3 regions of the Exiguobacterium sp. SH4S7 genome follow, and region 2 is predicted to be linked to each of the others. Evidence: riboswitches for the same ligand, from Rfam matches in the RefSeq annotation. Region 2 holds a riboswitch; each other region holds the start of a gene.
What was found. A riboswitch is a leader RNA that binds a small molecule or an ion and turns the genes downstream of it on or off. The one in region 2 is predicted to bind S-adenosylmethionine.

Region 1: another riboswitch for S-adenosylmethionine. It lies ahead of EVJ29_RS10035 (aminotransferase class I/II-fold pyridoxal phosphate-dependent enzyme); the one in region 2 lies ahead of msrA (peptide-methionine (S)-S-oxide reductase MsrA).
Region 3: another riboswitch for S-adenosylmethionine. It lies ahead of metK (methionine adenosyltransferase); the one in region 2 lies ahead of msrA (peptide-methionine (S)-S-oxide reductase MsrA).

What each region holds. Positions count from the first base shown of each region.
Region 1 covers NZ_SJUT01000004.1:199,873-204,362, forward strand. The annotation lists gene EVJ29_RS10030 (iron-containing alcohol dehydrogenase) at 1-640, opposite strand, end outside; gene EVJ29_RS10035 (aminotransferase class I/II-fold pyridoxal phosphate-dependent enzyme) at 637-1,812, opposite strand; SAM riboswitch class I at 1,889-1,989, opposite strand; gene EVJ29_RS10040 (AI-2E family transporter) at 2,167-3,267, shown strand; gene EVJ29_RS10045 (MDR family MFS transporter) at 3,526-4,490, shown strand, end outside.
Region 2 covers NZ_SJUT01000001.1:773,251-777,740, forward strand. The annotation lists gene EVJ29_RS03875 (bifunctional glycosyltransferase family 2/GtrA family protein) at 1-177, shown strand, start outside; gene EVJ29_RS03880 (3'-5' exonuclease) at 205-771, opposite strand; gene EVJ29_RS03885 (four-helix bundle copper-binding protein) at 839-1,171, opposite strand; tRNA gene EVJ29_RS03890 (tRNA-Ala) at 1,287-1,359, opposite strand; gene EVJ29_RS03895 (GRP family sugar transporter) at 1,504-2,367, shown strand; gene msrA (peptide-methionine (S)-S-oxide reductase MsrA) at 2,397-2,915, opposite strand; SAM riboswitch class I at 2,977-3,076, opposite strand; gene EVJ29_RS15540 (hypothetical protein) at 3,121-3,360, opposite strand; gene EVJ29_RS03905 (amidase family protein) at 3,403-4,490, shown strand, end outside.
Region 3 covers NZ_SJUT01000001.1:403,460-407,949, reverse strand. The annotation lists gene EVJ29_RS02005 (alpha/beta hydrolase) at 1-496, opposite strand, end outside; gene EVJ29_RS02000 (GNAT family N-acetyltransferase) at 586-1,056, opposite strand; gene EVJ29_RS01995 (YtxH domain-containing protein) at 1,221-1,718, shown strand; gene metK (methionine adenosyltransferase) at 1,759-2,967, opposite strand; SAM riboswitch class I at 3,099-3,218, opposite strand; gene pckA (phosphoenolpyruvate carboxykinase (ATP)) at 3,537-4,490, shown strand, end outside.

The sequences.
Region 1 (4,490 bases), on a different contig from region 2:
CGACCGCGAACCGGGTCTCTGGCCCATACGCGGTGAAACTGGACTCACTCAAGTCGAGTTCGACGAGCCGGCCGCATTGCTCGGCCAAGGCGAGACCGGTATTGACGCCGGCATCAGGCGAACTGTCGCCGCTCAAATAGCGGGCCTCGTAAAACTTGGCGACCGTGTCGATGACGCCGGCCCGGAAGTAGTCGTACGGCGAGTCGGTCACGACCCTTGCGTCGACGATGACCCGCTCGATGACGACGCGAAACACGTCGTAGCGGTCATAGGTGCCGTGCTCGTCATAGATGACGCTGAGCGGTGTGAAGGCGGCACAGTTCGAGGCGAGCGTCGGGATGACGATCAGCGGGACACCTTGCCGGTAAGCGACGAGTTTCGCCGTGTCGACGAGCTTGCCCCCACCGACGGCAAGGAGGACGTCCGCATCCTTCAAACGGAGCCGTTCGACCTCGGCGTCCGTGCATTCGCCACGGAACAGCGATGTCGGATAGGCAGTGATCGCTGGCAGGACACGCTTGACGACGTCAAAACCGTTCTGCCCGCGCAGCACGTGAGCACGACGGCCAGCGATCAATTCATCGAGCCGCTCGAGCCCGTCATCCGCATGGTCGTACTCGAGCACGGCTTGGCGGATCATGCCCGGACCTCTTCATACGTCGCGAACAGTTTCTCGATCCGCTCGACGGCCTCGTCGATCTTCGGCTCGGCGGAGACGAGCCCGAACCGGACGTACCGCTCGCCTTCTGAGCCGAAGAAATAGCCCGGCGTCACGGCGACCCCTGCCTCGTGGAGCAGCTTATGCGAGAACGATTTTGCGTCCCCGTCCGGCACTTTCGCCCAGACGAAGAACGAGCCACTCGGGGCCGTGATGTCCCATCCGGCCTGACGTAACCCGTCGACGAGCCGGTCGCGGCGGGCCTCATACAACCGTGACAAGTCGTCCCGGAGCGAACGTGGCGACTCGAGCGCGGCGATGGCCGCCTCTTGGATGGCCGAGAACACACTCACATGGACGTGGTCTTGATACGTGTTGATCGCCTCGATGATGTCGCGGTTGCCGACGGCGAAAGCGACCCGCCAGCCGGACATGTTGAACGCCTTCGACATCGTATACACCTCGATGCCGATGTCTTTCGCACCCGGCGTCTGCAGGAAGCTCGGCGGGACGTGCCCGTCGAAACCGATGCTGCCGTACGCGAAGTCGTGGACGACCATGAGGTCATGCTTATTCGCGAACCGGACCGTGTCGTCAAAGAACGCGGGCGACGCGACGGCGCCGGTCGGATTGCTCGGGTAGTTCAAATACATGAGTCGCGCTCCCTGCGGATCGAGCGTCTCGTAATCAGGAAGATAGCCGTTCTCTTCCCGGAGGACGAGGTCGTGGACGACCGCACCGGCGAGACGCGCCCCCGAGATGTAGTCCGGGTAGCCCGGGTTCGGGAGCAACATGCCGTCACCTGGCTCGAGCACACATTGCGGGAGCGTGATGAGTCCCGACTTGCTGCCGATCAAGATGGCCACTTCGGTCTCGGCATCGAGCGCGACGCCGTATTCGGTCTGGTAGAACGTCGCGACCGCTTGCTTCAGGCGCGTCTGTCCCCGGAACGGTCCGTATTGGTGTGTCGCCGGGTCGAGCAGGGCCGTCTGCAACGCCTCACAGATCGGGGCCGGTGTCGGCAAGTCGGGCGTTCCTTGGCCAAGCCGGATGACCTCGCGGCCTGAACGCTCGAGTGCGGCGACTTCAGCGGCGAGTCCGACGAAATGCTGGGGTGGTAACGTTTTAAGTAACTTCGAGCGTCTGTCTGTCATGAATAGTCCTCCTATGCAAAAACACCCCTTTCCGAGGAAAGGGGTGTCGAGATACGGACGTATTCAAACAACCACCTTTCCATCTCTCAAGGTCACCTTGCTGGAATTAGCACAGTATTGAAACAATCTGTTGCTGAAGCTTCATCGGGCCAGTCCCTCCGCTTCTCTTGATAGAAAGTGTTTTTATATGCAATTGATAATTTCTGTAATATGTCATTTAGTAAACCAAACGTTACCAACCTTGTCAATCCTTATTTCAAAAATTCCTTACCGCTATTGAATCCCGGTAAAAAAACGTTCATAGTAAAAGGTGAACGTTATTCTGCAAAATTTACAGCATGAGGGGATAGACCATTGGAACTAAACCGTCAATTGATATGGAAGTTAAGCGTGATCGGGCTGATTCTGCTCGTCCTATGGAAAGTCATCAGCGAGCCGGACACGATCTCTCGGGTCATGCAGTATGCGTTTCAGCTGTTGACGCCGATCATCATGGGGATCGCCATCGCGCTGCTCCTCAACACCGTCCTATCCTATATAGAAGAGCGGTTCCACTTGAAGCGCTACCAAGGCTTGTTGATCGTCTACGTCACGTTCATCGGGATCCTTGTCGTGTCAGCGGTGACGCTGTTCCCTCGCATCTATTCGAGCGTCGCGTCTCTCATCGAGGAGCTCCCGTTTTATATTCGCCAAATCGATGGCTTTCTCGGGCAGCTGAAAACGTATGTCGAGGAGTATAATGCGACGATCGCCCAAGCGATCGATTTTAACCGGTTCGAGGAACGGTATTCCGGATGGGTCGAGACGGCCGTCGTGTCTTCGGTCGGTTACGTGTCGAGCTTCACGATGACGTTGATCAACTTGTTGATCGGGATCGTCATCTCGATCTACTTGTTGAAAGACAAGGAAGTGTTCGCCCGGATGTTCAAGCGTCTACTGTACGCGATGTTCCCGGTCGCCTCGGCGAAGACGACGATCGACATCTTCCAAGAGATGGACTATATCTTTAAACGCTACATCATCGGAAAGTCGCTCGACTGTCTCATCATCGGCGTGATGGCCGTCATCGGGCTCTTGATCATCGGCGCGCCGTACGCGCTCTTGCTCGGTGTCATCATCGGGGTGCTGAACTTCATCCCATACGTCGGGCCGCTCTTAGGGATGATCCCGGCGTTCATCATCACCTACTTCTACGACCCGTTCACGGCCCTGCTCGTCTTGTTGTTCATCTTCTTGCTGCAACAGTTCGACGGACTTTGGCTCGGCCCGAAAATTCTCGGCGACAGCGTCGGGATCACCCCGTTCTGGGTCATCACATCGATCATCATCGGGGGGAGCCTGTTCGGCCTCGTCGGGATGTTCATCAGCGTACCCGTGACCGCGATGATTCAAGTCGTCTTGTCCCGGTTGATCGATTATCGGCTCACCCGCAAGAATTTAAATGAACTGTTATGACGCAAGTCAAAATATGTTGACACATTTCAAGAATCTGTCATACAGTTGAAACGAAGAGTAAACTTTCAGAAAGGAGGACCCGCCATGTCAGTCATGACGCAGCCACATCGTATCCAATTTCATACTGACAGGTCGGGGTCTTCCGTTTCATGAACTGAAGTCACCCGCCTGTCTTCCGAGGCGTGCATAAGCAAGTAGGGACGAGTATGCCTCCGTGCATCCTTCGTCCCTTTTATTTTGTAGAAGCAGGTGAAACGCATGATTCAATCACTCAAACGGCTCGACCGTAACATTTGGATTCGCTTCCTCGGCGAGACGATCACCGGTGTCATGATGTTCATGATCGCCCCGTTCCTCGTCCTCTATTACAGCGACAAGCTCGACAGCTACGTCCAAGTCGGCGTCATCTTAGCGACCGGACCGATCATGGCGCTCATCGGCTCGGTCGTCGGCGGACGTCTCGCCGACTTATACGGTCGAAAACCGGTCATGATGACCGCCATCCTCGGTGATGCGGTCGCGCTCATCGGTTTCGCTTTCGCGGAAACGTTTTGGCCGCTGCTCCTTTTGAACGCCATGCTCGGTTTGACGAACTCGCTGTTCCACCCGGCAGCGAGCGCGATGGTCGCCGACGTGACCGAGCCGGAACAGATGAACGAGGCGTTCGGTCTCTTACGGATGGGGCATAATATCGGGGCGGCGTTCGGTCCCCTGCTCGGCAGTGCCGTCTTGTTCATCGACCGACAGTACATCTTCTTCACGGCAGCGTTCGTCTTCGCCTTGTACGCGCTCGTTCTCGGACGTTTCATCCGCGAGTCGCTCCCAGAGACGACCGAAGCGGAGACACCGTCGAACCGTGACGTCTTACGCGTCTTTTACAACGACAAAGTCTTTCTCGTCTTCATCTTCGCCGGCGTCTTCATCTCGATGGGCTTCTCGCTGATCGAGAGCATGTTGCCGCTGTTCTTGAAAGAGTCGATGCCGTCGTTCACCGACCGCGAGAACCCGTTCGCCTATCTGCTCGCCTTGAACGGCATCATGGTCGTCTTGTTCCAATTCCCGATCGCCTCAAAACTCGGGCGCAAACCGTTCGGCAACGTCATGCTGGTCGGGGCGACGATTTTCGGGATCGGGATGATGTTGATTGCGGTCGTGCCGCGGCTCCTCTATACGCTCGGTACCCCGTACCTCGTCCTCGTCGGTATCCTGCTCGCCGTATACGC
Region 2 (4,490 bases):
CGCTCGATGTTGAAATACTTTGGGCTGGTCGCTGTGCAGATGGCGCTGTCGGCGAGTCTCGTCTACGTGTTGTTCCTGCTGTTCCGGGACGGCGAGGTCATCCTCAAGGTCGCCGTCGACAGTGTGTTGTTCGTATTGAGTTACTACGTCCAAAAGAGATGGATCTTCAAACGCTAAAAGGCCCGACAGCTGTCGGGCCTTTCGTCAATAAGCGAGCGTTCCGAGTTTGACCGACGTGTAGCGGTGCAACTCGCGCACGTCGGTAATCCCGGTCTTGATCATCATGTCGCGCATGAGCAGGGCGCAGACGCGGGCGTCCTCGGCGGCATCGTGGTGGATGAACGGGACGTTCAAATGCTCGGCCATCGTGTTCAACTTATGGTTCGGTAGCCCCGGGTATAGCTTGCGGGACAACTTGACGGTGCAGCCGTATTCAATCGTCGGGAAAGTGAACAAGTCGTACTTGGCGATCGCTTTGCGGAGCGCACCCATGTCAAACGCGGCGTTATGGGCTATGACGACGTCGACGGCGTTCAGTGTCGGATAGAGCTGTTCGAGCACTTCGGGCAATGCCGGGGCGTCCCAGACGTCGCTCGGGCGAATCCCGTGGACGCGAATGTTGCCTTGGTCAAAGTCTTCCTCAGGATTGACGAGCAATTGGTTCGTCTCGACGACTTCACCGTCTGTAAGTAAACTCCAACCGACAGAGCAGATGCTCCGACTGTCGCGATTGGCCGTCTCGACGTCGATTGCTAGAATAGAATGTGGCATAAAAGTTCCTCTCTTCGTTAAAAATCTGTACAAAAAAAGTCTAACACAAGGTTAGACTGGAAAGCGATCATGCGGCCGAGAGGTGCCGACACGCCTCGGCGCAGCGCAAGCACGCCTCAGAGCAACGTTGGCAATGGTCGTATAAGTGACGCCCGCATTCGACGGCACACGTATCACACACTTGCGCGCAGAGCGCCGCGATCGGTCTTGTGAACGCAGAGTCGGTTTCGAGCGCGTTCAAGGTGAGTGTGGCGACTTCGGCACATTCTTTCGTCAACCGGATACATTCCGAGACCATCAGCAGGTCTTCTTCTTGTAAACATTTCGAGAAGCAATGGTTGCTCGCCCGGATACAATCGATCACGGCCAAAATCGTCTCTTCGACAGAGGCTCGGTTCATTGGAAGTCCCCCTTAAGATAAATGATGTCTTACAATCATTACCCGGTTCGTGTCGACTTAAACCGAGGCGGGGACACAAAAAAGCCGGCCCACATCAGTGGACCGACTTAAGGAATGGAGCATAGCGGGCTCGAACCGCTGACCTCCACGCTGCCAGCGTGGCGCTCTCCCAGCTGAGCTAATGCCCCGTTGGAAATTATTATATCATTCTAATAAATGATTTGGCAACAAGAAAAACGAAAGAAGTTTGAAAATCATTTTTTTGAAGTTTAATGAGCGCTAGAGCCGGGAAAAATAGACAGAATGTTATATTAAGAAAGCAGGTGCAACGTATGGAGATGATTTTGCTAGCGCTACTGCCCGCACTCATGTGGGGGAGTATCCCGCTTATCGTATCTATTGTCGGCGGCAAGCCGATTCAACAATTGATCGGCACGACGATCGGCGCGATGGTGATGGCGGTTGTCATCGCGCTCGTCTTCAAACCAGAGTTCACGACGCTCGCGATCGTGACTGGTTTCATTTCGGGTGTGTTCTGGGCGCTCGGACAGTACCTTCAGTTCCAGTCGTTCCAAATTTTAAGCGTCTCGAAAGCGATGCCGATCAGTACAGGGATGCAGCTTGTCGGGACATCACTGTTCGGAGTCATCGTTCTCGGGGACTGGAAGACATCGACCGAGCTATGGCTCGGCTTCTCGGCCCTCGTTTTGATCATCATCGGGGCCGTCATGACGTCATATCAACAAAATAAAGAATCGGACAGCAGTAGTGCTTTGAAAAAAGGGCTACTCGTGCTCCTCGTTTCGAGCATCGGTTACGTGACGTACGCCGTCCTGACCAACTACTTTGAAGTGGACGGCATCACCGCCATCCTACCGCAGTCACTCGGGATGTTCATCGCCGCGCTCTTGTTCAGTCTTCGTGAAAAAGATGTGAAAAAAATTGATCCGAAGACGTTCAAGAACATCTTCGCCGGGCTTGCCTGGGGCATCGGGAATTTCGGGTTGTTCGTCTCGAGCGGAGAAGTCGGCATCGCCACGTCGTTCGCCTTGTCACAATTGAACGTCGTCGTCGCAACGCTCGGTGGCATTTACTTGTTAAAAGAAGAAAAGACGACGAAAGAACGTGTCTTCGTGTTTATGGGGATCGGTCTGATCGTGGTCGCTGGATTCATGCTCGGGCTTGCCAAGAGCTAAAAAAACGACGGGCATGAGGCCCGTCGTTGTCAGCTTGTCCACGTCTGGTCGATGAACTCGTCACGGCCAGATTGTTTCCGGTCCGCTTTATAGTGGGCCGGATTTTTTTTATGATAATCTTGATGATAGTCTTCGGCCGGGTAAAAGACGTCAGCCGGTAAGATTTTCGTCACGATCGGTTGTTTGAACTTTCCGCTCGCGGCGAGCGCGTCGCGACTCTGTTCTGCCGCCACGCGTTGCTCTTCCGTATGATAGAAGATGGCGGGCGCGTATTGTTGCCCGCGGTCTTGGAACTGGCCGCCGTCGTCGGTCGGATCAGTCTGAATCCAATACAATTCGAGCAGGCGCTCATATGAGAATTGAGAAGGATCGAACGTGATCTCGACGACCTCGTAGTGACCACTCGTGCCTGTCTTGACGTCTTTATACGTCGGATTGTTAACGTGTCCGCCTGTATAACCGGATACGATTCCTTCGATTCCTGGCTGTTCCTCGAACGGTGTCACCATGCACCAAAAACAACCACCTGCGAATGTAGCTTTTTCCAAAATAAAATCCCCCTCATGTTCATTCCAAAAAAACGCCCATGTCATCGACATGAGCGTTTTGTCATATCGTCCAAGGCGATGCCTTGCTGGAAGTAGCACCTTGCCGAAGCAGGTTGCTGTGAAGTCGTAGAGCCAGGTCTCTCGTTCACTCAAGATATCGATATGTAGTTGGTGACAGCATCATATCATCTGTCTCGTTTAAACGTCAACGATTTGGTGTGCGCCGAAGTTGAAATAGCGTGGCACCAACAATCAAGATAATGAGGGCGATGGACGCAGGGAATGCCCACGGCAAATCATCCCCAAACAATTGTAGAAAGAACAGGGCGAACACGGACAGTAAAACAAGGATGTAAGAGCGGGACATGGCTACCTCCAATAACGTTTCTTCTAGTGTATCAAGTTGCACATCCAATGGCGATAAAAAGAAGGGGATTCGATGCATTAAGCGAATACCGAATAACATTGCCTATAAGGAGGGAATTGGATGCAAGACTTATTTGAACTAGACATCGAGACCGCACAGCGCGGATATAAAGAAGGGACGTTCACGGCCCGGGACGTGACGGCCTACTATTTGACACGGATCGCTAGCTTGAACGATAAACTGAAAGCGGTCATCCAAGTGAACCCGGACGCGTTGTTTGAGGCGGAGGCGGCTGACCGTGCCTACCGACGCGGAGACCGGCTGCCACTCCTCGGTATTCCCGTTTTACTCAAGGACAACATCGAGACGGCGGGACTCATGAGGACGACTGCCGGCGCCGTAGCGCTCGAGCATCACTTTGCCGGTCGTGACGCTGAACTCGTCCGTCGCCTCCGTGAGCACGGGGCGGTCATTCTCGGCAAAGCCAATTTATCGGAATGGGCCAATTTTTTGACGGAGGACATGCCGAACGGATGGAGCGGGGTCGGTGGCCAGACGCTCAATCCGTATGGTGACAATCTCGACGTCGGCGGTTCGAGTTCTGGTTCGGCGTCAGCGGTCGCTGCGAACTTGACGATGCTCGCTGTCGGCAGCGAGACGAGCGGGTCGATCATCCACCCGAGCGTCCATAACGGCATCGTCGGCATCAAACCGACGGTCGGGCTCATCAGCCGGAGTGGGATCATCCCGATTTCGCGGTCGCAAGATACGGCCGGTCCGATGGCGCGGACGCTCCGCGACGCGGTGCTCGCACTAGAAGCGATGTGCGGGGAAGACGACTCGGACCCGGCGACGACACATCTACCGGCCGGTCCACCGTACCGGACGTGTCTCGACGAACGTCAAGCCGTCGGCATGCGCGTCGGTTTCGTGAAGGCGGAACTGTCGGATGAAGAACAGACGCTCTATCAAGCGGCGCTGGCGTTACTCAAAGCGAGCGGGGTCGAGCTCGTCGAAGTCGACCTGCCGTCAAACGACGGACTTGACCAAGGCGACGTCCTCTACCATGAGTTCAAGCTCGGGATCGAGGCGTATTTGGCGACGACAGCGCTCCCGTATGAAACGCTCAAGGACTTGATGGACTGGAACAAGCTTCACCCGGAAACGATCCCGCACGGACAAGTTACGTTCGAGAAAGCGAATCAGTT
Region 3 (4,490 bases), 370 kb from region 2:
GATGCTCGACGATCTCTTCTTCGATTTCGCGGTACTGCGCGTATGTGATCTCGCCGAAACGAGATGACTCTTCCCCACCACCGGTGAACGTCATCATACTGAGCGGCAAATCGGGGCGGAACCGGTCGACCGCACTGGCGACGACTTGTTTGAGCCCGCCGATTTGGCGGGACGAATGCCAATCAAAGAGCGGGGAGATGTATGTCAAACTCCCGAGCGGCACGTCGTACTCTTGCAGGAGGCGGTTCGTCAAGAGCGCCCCGAGACTGAAGGCGATGACGTGAATTGGTAGTTTGGACTGACTCGCTTCCCGTAGCGTGTTCTTGATCAGCTGTTTATGGTCTTCTGCCGTTAGTCCGACCGTCTGTCCGGTCACGACGAGCACCTCATAGTCGACACTGAGTCGCTGCAAAAATGCTTCGCTGAGTCGGGACGTGAACTGCAACGGGTAAACGATCACGATGACCCCTTTTCGTGATTCTTCTTCATATGTCATGCTGTCACCTCATTATTAGTATGTCTCATCAATTCTAACAAAAAACATCAGCCGCTGACTGATGTTTGAAAGAAAATCCGTCTGGAGTCTTAGCGTGGGTCGTAACGCAAATGGATGAGCTCCATCGGTTGATCGTACACTTCTTCTTGAATTCGGTTCAGTTCGGTGAACGCTTGGTGGCTTAAGAACGCGATCGCCTGCTCGTTCGAACTCTCGACGTACAGCTCGATCGGCTGCGCTTTCCGCTCTTGGAGATGCGTCAGCAGTTCTGCCCCAAGTCCTTGGCGATGGTGAGCCGGATGAAGATAGAGACGAAGCACTTCCCACGTATCACCGCGGTCGATCGCATGGTAAAACCCGATAACGTCTCCTTCGGCCTCACCGACGATGAACAACTGTTCTTTCGCTTCTTCACTCGAACCGATGGCCCGGACGATCTCTTCTTGTTGATAGGCGCGCTCCATCACCTTAGACCGAACGTCATCTGTCACACTGATGGTCGCAAGTGCGATATCTCGAATCGTGGCGGCATCTTCTGGTACGGCTTCCCGCATCTTCATAACAGCTTCCCCCTTTTGGCCAATCTAGTACTATCATTCCCCATCACGTAAAAAATATCCTGCCCTTCTATTACTTTTTCGTGTCGAAATCAAGCAGAACGTTATTTTCTATTTTAACTAGGGTATATGAGTACCAATGCCAACTTACAAAGGAGTGTTTAGACATGGAACCAACATTACAAGACGATCCGCACGCAGCTAACGCTAACAACCCGAATCGCCAATTCGACCAAACCAACTCGGGTGGTCCTAGAATCAACGTCGTGACCGGAATGCTTCTCGGTGCGCTCGTCGGCGGTCTGATCGCCCTACTTAGCTCGTCGAACCGTGAGACGACGAAACAGTCACTCACGAATGCGAAGTCGTCTGTCGGCGGTCTCGTCGACACGATCAAAGAAGATCCGGCCGGTAAAGCGTCTCAAGTCATCGAGCAAGTGAAATCGGCTTCAGGTATGATTCAAGAAGTGTCGACCGATGTGCAAAACGTCTATGAAAAAGTTGTCGGTGAAGTCGACACGGTCAAACAAGACGTGAACAAAGTCGTCGAGACGGCCCAGGAAGCAAAATCAGATTTGCAAGATATTGGCGAGAAAGTCGTCGAGGCGAAAGATACGGCACTTGGCAACGAGAACGCAACAAACGAAAATAAACCACAAGCATAATAAAAAACGACCTTTCTCGCGAAAGGTCGTTTTTTATTGCTTATGCGAAACGTTTTGCGCCTTCTTCAAGCACTGCCGCTTTGTCCGTCTGCTCCCATGGGAGTTCAACGTCTGTGCGACCAAAGTGTCCGTAAGCTGCTGTCTGTCTGTAGATCGGGCGACGAAGGTCGAGCATCTTGATGATGCCGGCCGGACGAAGGTCGAAGTTCTCACGAATGAGTTCAACGAGTTCAGTCTCGCTCAATTTACCAGTGCCGAACGTGTCCACCGCGATTGAAACCGGGTGTGCGACACCGATCGCGTATGCAAGTTGAACTTCCGCTTTGTCAGCAAGTCCAGCTGCCACGAGGTTTTTCGCCACGTAGCGGGCCGCGTATGCTGCCGAACGGTCAACTTTGGTAGGATCTTTACCTGAGAACGCACCACCGCCGTGGCGAGCGTATCCACCGTATGTGTCGACGATGATTTTACGTCCTGTGAGACCTGCATCACCTTGTGGTCCACCGATGACGAAACGGCCAGTCGGGTTGATGAAGTATTTTGTCTCGGCGTCGATGAGTTCAGCCGGGATGACTGCTTCGATCACGTGTTCTTTAAGGTCCGCTTGGATCTGCTCGAGCGTGATGTCTTCTGCGTGTTGCGTCGAGATGACGATCGTATCGATACGGACCGGGTTGTTGTCTTGGTCGTATTCGACAGTTACTTGCGTCTTACCGTCTGGACGAAGGTAAGTGAGCGTTCCGTTTTTGCGGACTTCTGCCAAGCGACGTGACAATTTGTGAGCGAGTGAGATCGGGAGCGGCATGAGTTCAGGTGTCTCGTTCGTTGCATAACCGAACATGAGGCCTTGGTCACCGGCACCGATCGCATCGATTTCTTCGTCAGTCATTTGACCTTCACGAGCTTCGAGCGCTTGGTCGACACCGAGTGCGATGTCTGCCGACTGCTCGTCGATTGCTGTGAGTACAGCACAAGTCTCAGCGTCAAAACCATATTTGGCGCGCGTGTAGCCGATCTCACGAACAGTTTCACGTACAACTTTCGGGATATCCACGTAAGTCGATGTCGTGATTTCACCAGCTACGAGCACGAGACCTGTCGTGACAGACGTCTCAGCCGCAACGCGGGCGTTTGGATCTTCAGCCAAAATTGCATCCAAAATCGCATCTGAGATTTGGTCACAAATTTTATCCGGATGTCCTTCAGTGACGGACTCCGAAGTGAAAAGTCGACGGTTCAAGTTTGACATTTCGAAAAACCTCCTATTAATAAGGGTGATGTGTGGACGGTACTCGTTCCCCTTACGCGTTGCTTTGGGACGGTAATGAAAAAAACCTTTCGCCACGTTCAATGGGAAAGGTTGAATCGTTCTTCCTTACCCTCTTATCGTTCGAAGCTGTCGCTTCGCTTCAGGATAGCACCTTTTCCGAAAAAGACTACAGGATCGGACGGTTGCTGGGCTTCGTAGGGCCTTGTTCCCTCCACCGCTCAGAATAAGAGTATCCGTTACGAACACCATCATATAAATGCCATACCGTTCTGTCAAGCGTATCCGCTTAATTTGTAAATTTCTTCGTAATCACGGAAATCATTTATGTTTGTGAAATATCAAACATTTTTTTGACGGTTTCCGTTTTTTCACTCCCCGCTTATACAGAATATGTTAGAATGTCTTTGTAAGAAAGCGCTTACTTTAAAGGGTAAAGAAATGCTTGTTTTTGATTAGTGTGTCACATATAATAAAAAGTGTCATACTAATTAATCGCGGAAGTATGCGGATTTCATCCACATCTATTTAGGGGAAAGGTGGGATTCAGGATGGCGACTACGCTCCTGAAAATCGAAGAATTAATTAAGGGTGCCGATGTATTACGGAACTTAACGGTTCCAGAACTGGTGGAAGAAGCCATTCGTAACGGTGAAGGCGTACTGACGAAAGACGGGGCTTTATCGGTCAGTACAGGGAAATTCACAGGGCGGTCACCGAAAGACAAATTCGTCGTCCAAGATGAAGTCAGCAACTCGTTAGTGGACTGGGGTCCGGTCAATCAGCCGATCGCAGAAGACAAGTTCACCGCTCTTCTCGACAAAGTCCTCACTCATCTCGAGACGAAACAGAAGCTGTATTATCTCGAAGCTTCGGCTGGAGCAGATGAGCACTACACGCTACCGGTACGCGCCATCACCGAGTATGCGTGGCACAGCTTGTTCGCGAAGCAGTTGTTCTTGCGAGAGTGGCCGACGAGAGCTGCGTTTGACCCATTCACGGTCATTTATGCACCGAGCTACAAGGCCGACCCAACAGTTGACGGGACGAACTCAGAAACGTTTATCCTCGTCTCGTTCGCCAAACGTACCATTCTGATCGGGGGAACAGAATACGGCGGCGAAATTAAAAAATCGATTTTCTCGGTCATGAACTTCCTATTACCTGAACAGCACGTCTTGTCGATGCATTGCTCGGCCAACGTCTCGGACGCCGGGGAGACGGCGCTCTTCTTCGGACTATCGGGCACGGGCAAGACGACGCTCTCGGCCGATACGGAACGTCATCTCATCGGTGACGATGAGCACGGTTGGTCGCCAGACGGCATCTTCAATATCGAAGGCGGTTGCTACGCCAAGACGATCAACTTGTCACGTGAGAACGAGCCGCAAATTTATGACGCTATCCGTTTCGGATCGTTGATCGAAAACGTCGTCTTGAACGAAGACCGCTCAGCCGACTACAAAAACATCTCGCTCACCGAGAATACGCGAGCAGCTTATCCG